Regions from separate parts of the Erwinia sp. INIA01 genome, predicted to be linked through region 2. Evidence: predicted binding sites of a transcription regulator. Region 2 holds the regulator's gene; the other holds the start of a gene.
What was found. The regulator PhoB, encoded in region 2, activates phosphate uptake and scavenging genes when phosphate is short. The targets are predictions, from matches to a motif close to CTGTCATAAAACTGNCNNAT.
Positions count from the first base shown of each region.

Region 1: the regulator PhoB is predicted to act here: its motif matches at 1,394-1,413, upstream of phoA (alkaline phosphatase).

Region 1 is NZ_JAPDNC010000016.1:54,439-57,575, reverse strand. It holds gene phoA (alkaline phosphatase) at 1-1,333, opposite strand, end outside; tRNA gene OMR58_RS22820 (tRNA-Ser) at 1,581-1,668, shown strand; gene OMR58_RS22815 (amino acid ABC transporter permease) at 1,802-2,539, opposite strand; gene OMR58_RS22810 (amino acid ABC transporter permease) at 2,541-3,137, opposite strand, start outside.
Region 2 is NZ_JAPDNC010000009.1:162,631-165,767, forward strand. It holds gene OMR58_RS16955 (PstS family phosphate ABC transporter substrate-binding protein) at 1-88, opposite strand, end outside; gene phoR (phosphate regulon sensor histidine kinase PhoR) at 107-1,420, opposite strand; gene phoB (phosphate response regulator transcription factor PhoB) at 1,444-2,133, opposite strand; gene sbcD (exonuclease subunit SbcD) at 2,353-3,137, shown strand, end outside.

The DNA.
Region 1 (3,137 bases), on a different contig from region 2:
CCGCATGTGGCCCGAAGGCAGCAATACGCAGCTGAGTACCGGTGTGCCCCTGCGAATCTTCTTCTGAGTTACCGTAGCTGATGGTCATCAGCCCGCCCTCACGGGTATTCAGCGTCTGCGTCAGGCCCGGTGCCTTACTGTCATTGGCAATAATCTGGCTGGAGTGGGCATGGTCGGCGGTAACAATCACCAGCGTATTGCCGTCTTTGGCCGCGAACTCCAGCGCTTTTTGCACGGCTTCATCCAGATCCACAGTTTCGCCGATCTGGCCGCACGGATTCGCCGCATGATCCTGCTTATCGATCGATGCACCTTCCACCTGCAGGAAGAAGCCCTGCGGCTTATCCTCTAACAGCTGGATCGCCTTCTCGGTCATCTGCGCCAGCGTTGGCGTTGAGGCCGGGCGTTCAGCATTCACTTCACAAGTCACCGGCTTACCATCAAGGTTACCGTGATAAGTTGCCTTTGGCCCCTTCCAGCGCACCGGCATATTGCCGTCGGCGAACAGGCCCAGCACCGGTTTGCTGTCATCGGCCACGGTCAGAGCATTCAAGCCGTCCAGATCGTTAACCAGCTGATAGCCGCGCAGTTTAGCCTGCTCCAGCAGCGTTTTACCCTGCCACTCACCGGCTTTCGCCGCTTCACCGAAGGTTTTACCGCCGCCGCCCAGCGTGACGTCGGCACGCGCGTTCAGCAGCTGCTCGGCAATTGAGCCTTTACCGCCTTTCTCCAGCGCGTTGCTCTGGCACAGCTCGCTGGTTTTCTCCGGGCCGTAACACTTACGTGAGGTGACGTGCGCGATCTGTGCCGCCGGAGTCGCATCTTCCAGCTCGGCGGTAGAGACGTTACCGGTGGCCTTACCGGCGGCTTTTGCCAGTTCCAGCAGAGATGGATGGTCCTTGCCGTTCACATCAACGCCAATCGCACCGTTATAGGATTTTACGCCGGTGGCCCAGGCCGTAGCGGAAGCGGCGGAGTCAGTCACGTAGTCCGGCTTGTGGCTCTTTTTATCCAGCGCATAGTGGGTATACTGGCCGGTCAGCGGCAGCGCATCAATTCCCTTAAAGAAACCGCCCGCTCCTTCGGCATAGTTACGCGCGGCGGTAATTTCAGAATCGCCCATGCCATCCCCGATCAGCAAAATCACGTTTTTCGCGGTCTTATTGCTCAGCGAGGCTTTAATCGCTTCGGTCTGATCGCCGGTCAGTCGGCGCGCACCGCCCGGTTCGGTAATATCACCCTGTGCGGCGCGGTTCCATATGGCAAGGTCCGCTGTAGCGGTAGAGCACACCAGCGCGGTCAGCAACGAGAGGGCAAAGGCTTTCTGTTTCATTGTTACGATCTCCATGAATAAATTTTTCTAAAGATTTCAGGGAGCCAGTCTGCGACACAACAATGTCAGTTTTGTGTCTGCCAGGTGACGATAAGATGACAACGGCAGCGCAAAAGGTGATGAGGTAAGACAGCTGCTCAGGAGTTAACCGAACGGAAGCACAGGGAAAAATACTGCTTGACCGGTAACAGCTGACTGCCTATAGTAGCGCCCCGTTGCCCCCTGCGGGTGATGAGATTGACAATATGGTGAGGTGTCCGAGTGGCTGAAGGAGCACGCCTGGAAAGTGTGTATACGGCAACGTATCGAGGGTTCGAATCCCTCCCTCACCACCATATTTAAAGAGAGAGCCTGAACGAAAGTTCAGGCTTTTTTTTTGCATATTTCGCGGCCAGGGAGGGTGAGAACCCTCGACAGGGTTCGACAAACGGCAGGAATGACGTTTTATAACGTATTTAAGAAAGCGCCTCACGTTAAGGCGCTTTTTTGTTTTCTCCACCCGAGCCACGCTCGCTTCTGCACCCGGCCCTGCGCACTGAAGCGACGATTTGCCGCATTGGCCAGGATATCCAGCGACAGGCAGAAGATAAAATAGATCAGCGCCACAAACAGGAACACCTCCATCGGGTAAACCATGCTGCGGTTGTTCACCTGCGTCGCCAGAAAGGTCAGCTCCCCCACTCCAACAATATAGGCCAGCGAGGTGTCTTTGATCAGCGAGATCCACTGGTTAATAAAGGAAGGCACCATCATCCGCAGCGCCTGCGGCAGAACAATCATTCGCAGCGTCTGCCAGCGGGTCAGCCCTAGTGAAAGGCCTGCCTGCCACTGCCCGGCAGGAATCGCCGCAATACCGGCCTTAACCGCATGAGCCAGATAGGCCGAGGCGATCAGCGCCAGTGCGCACACCACCGTGGTGATTTCCGGGATCTCAACGCCAAACACCATAGGCAGCAGGAAGTAGGTCCAGAAGATCAGCATAATCACCGGAATCGCGCGGAAGAAACCCAGTACCGCCGCCAGCAGCCCGGCGGCCACGCCGCGCGACATCGCCAGCGCCACGCCGAGCACCGTGCCAAGTACCGCCGAGGCCACTCCGGCCATCAGGCTGATTGCCAGGGTCAGCGCTGCCCCGCCCAGCGGCCCGTCTGGCCAGGTGCCCCACAGCATATAGCCCAGATTATCGAGAATAATACTGAAATCCATTTTAGTGCCCTCCCAGCGGCTTACGCTGCTGCCGCCACATGCCCCAGCCTTCCAGCAGCGCAATAACGGCGATGTACAATACCGTGGCCACGCCGAATGCCTGGAAAGTTCGCAGAGTTTCGGTTTCCACCTGGCGGGAAGCATAAGACAGTTCGGCCACGCCAATCGCCATGGTCAACGACGAGTTTTTAATTACATTCATGTACTGGCCCAGCAGCGGTGGCAGTGCAATTTTCAGCGCCTGCGGCAGTACCACGTAGCGCATCGCCTGCCAGCCGGTCAGCCCCATCGCCAGTGCAGCAGCCTTCTGCCCGGTCGCGACGCCGCGAATCCCGGAGCGGATCTCTTCAGCAATAAAGGCGGAGGAATAAACGGTCAGGCCGAAAAATCCGGCAAGAAATTCGAACGATGGCCACGTAAAAGGGCCGGCCTGATGTGAACTGTTGAGCCAGTCCATCGCCGCGCCCGGCAGGACCTGCCCGGCGGCAAAGTACCAGAAGAACAGCTGCACCAGCAGCGGAGTATTACGAAAAAGGGAACTGTAGCCCATCGCCAGCCAGCGCAGCGGTTCCAGGCTGCTGTCGCGCATCGCGGCCAG
Region 2 (3,137 bases):
CGCTGGACAAATTCCCCGCCAGCATGCCCTCGCGGGCCGGAGCAACGGAAGTAAACAGCAGCAGCGCCAGCGCCATCAGCTTTTTCATAGCAAGAAACCCGTCAGATTAACGAACCGCATTCTCAACCAGTTCGGCGCTGACAATCAACCTTGGCGGCAACTGGAAGCTGAAACAGGTTTCTTTATTCGGCTCGCTGGTGATATCCAGCCGGGCATTATGGTGGCTCAGCGCGTGCTTAACAATCGCCAGCCCCAGCCCGCTGCCGCCGGTCTGACGGGAACGTGCCTTGTCCACCCGATAGAACCGCTCCGTCAGGCGCGGAATATGTTCGGCGGCAATGCCAGGACCGTTATCCCGCACCTTAAACTGCGCGCCGTGGCTATTGCGCAGCCAGCTGATATCGATACGCGTTCCTTCCGGGGTGTGGTTTACCGCGTTATACACCAGATTAGAGATAGCGCTGTGCAGCTGCTCATCGTTGCCGTATACGCGCAGATGCGGGTCGGTGTGGAAGTGAATCTCATGGCGGCCATTACTGAGAGTTTCTGCCTCACGCTGCAAAATGCGCAGCATTCTGGGCACATCCACTTTTTCCTGCATATCCAGAGCCGGTGCGGCCTCAATGCGTGACAGTGTCAGCAACTGTTTCACCAGACTGTCCATCCGCCGGGTCTGCTCCTGCATGGTATGCAGCGCCTTGTCACGCACCCCACCCTCCAGCACTGAATCATTCATCATTTCCAGATAACCCTGCAGCACGGTGAGCGGCGTGCGCAGTTCATGGCTGACGTTGGCAAAGAAGTTACGACGCGCCCCCTCCAGTTGATGCATCTGCGTGACGTCCCTGGCTACCATCAGCCACTGGCCTTCACTGTAGGGCATCACGCGGAACTCAATATGGCGGTGATTGTTCAGCACCAGCGTCAGCGGGCGGCTGAAATCACGCTGGCGTAGATAGCGGGTAAATTCAGGATAGCGCAACAGGTTAAGGATATTCTGGCCGTTATCCTCAGGCCAGCGCAGCGCCAGCATCTGCTGGGCCAGGCCGTTACACCAGAAAATCGTCCCTTCTTCGGTGGTGAGAATCACCGCATCAGGCAGCGATTCCGCACCGCTGCGAAAGCGTTTAATCAGATGCCCCAGCTCACGACGGCGACGGCGGTTACGCGCCTGCATCTGATAAAGCCCGTAGAAAAGCGGCTCCCAGCTACCCCGTCCGCTTGGCGGGGTCATACTGCGGTCAACCCACAGCCAGTGGGAAAGGCGAAGTAAGTTATTGAAGTGGAAACCCAGCACGCAGAGCACTGAGACTAACAGCAGCCAGGGCAGATACCCGATCAGCAGCCCGAGCAGAAGCGCGGGCAGGCTGGCGAGCAGCAGCTCCAGAAATAATCTCTTCCAGGAGAGGCGTTCCAACACGGTTCAGACTCCAGTGCGAACGATCAGTAGCGTGCAGAGAAACGGTAACCTGTTCCACGAACGGTTTGTACCATACGGTCATGCCCGGTCAGCTCCAGCGCTTTACGCAGGCGACGAATATGCACGTCAACGGTACGGTCTTCGACGTAAACGTTAGTCCCCCAGACGTGGTTTAGCAACTGTTCACGGCTGTAAACACGCTCCGGGTGAGTCATAAAGAAGTGCAGCAGCTTATATTCAGTCGGCCCCATTTCCAGCGGCTGGGTGTCTGACATTACGCGGTGAGAAGACGGGTCAAGGCTCAGCCCCTGCATCTCGATCACCTCTTCCACCGCCATCGGCGAAATACGGCGCATTACGGCCTTGATCCGCGCCATCAGCTCCTTCGGCGAAAACGGCTTGGTAATATAGTCGTCGGCCCCCACTTCCAGGCCGCGCACGCGGTCTTCTTCTTCACCGCGCGCCGTTAGCATCATCACCGGAATATCGCGAGTCATTGCTTCACGCTTCAGATGCTTAATAAACTGAATGCCGGAGCCGCCGGGCAGCATCCAGTCCAGCAGAATCAAATCCGGCCAGGGTTCAATCAGCAGGCTAACCGCGCTGTCGTAATCCTCAGCTTCAATGGGTTGATAGTCGTTTTGTTCAAGAACGAAACACAACATCTCGCGGATTGGGGCTTCATCTTCAACTACCAAAATACGCTTAGCCATTATTGCTCCTGCTAATGTGACAGGCTGTCACGGGGGATATGCGGCGCCATTATGCGTCAGTTTTATGACACTTTTATGAAAAAAACACCCCCAAAATCGGGAGCATAGCGAAAAAGCAGCATGGATGATTTCAACCTGACCGCCGGCAATCACTTGCCCCGTGAACAGCAACAGCGTTTATAATCCCTCGCAACATCATCAGGCTATGCAGGGAGTGACATGCGCATCATTCATACCGCCGACTGGCATCTCGGGCAGTTTTTCTATACCAAAAGCCGGGCGGCTGAACATCAGGCCTTTCTCGACTGGCTGCTGGAGCAGGCGGAAGCGCAGCAGGCTGATGCGATTATAGTCGCCGGTGATATTTTTGATACCGGATCGCCTCCAAGCTATGCCCGCGAGCTGTATAACCGCTTCGTGGTGAATTTACAGCAGACCGGCTGCCAGCTGGTGGTGCTGGGCGGCAACCACGATTCGGTGGCGACGCTGAATGAATCGCGCGAGCTGCTGGCCTGCCTGAACACCCGGGTGATTGCCGCCGCCAGTGACGATATCCGCGACCAGGTGCTGGTGCTCAACACCCGTGACGGCCAGCCGGGGGCGATGCTGTGCGCCATTCCCTTCCTGCGCCCACGTGACATTATGCGCAGCCAGAGCGGCCAGTCGGGGCGCGACAAACAGCAAACATTGCTGGAGGCGATTACCGACCACTATCAACGCTGCTGGCAGGAAGCACAGGTGCAGCGGGCCGCCCTCGATCTGACGCTGCCGGTCATCGCTACCGGGCATCTGACTACCATGGGGGTGACCAAAAGCGACGCGGTGCGCGATATCTACATCGGCACGCTGGATGCTTTCCCGGCCGATGCCTTCCCGCCTGCCGACTATATTGCGCTAGGTCATATCCATCGCGCCCAGCGCGTGGCCAACAGCGAACACATTCGCTACAGCGGTTCACCCATTCCACTCAGTTTTGATGAGCTGGGCAAAGAGAAAAGCGTTTT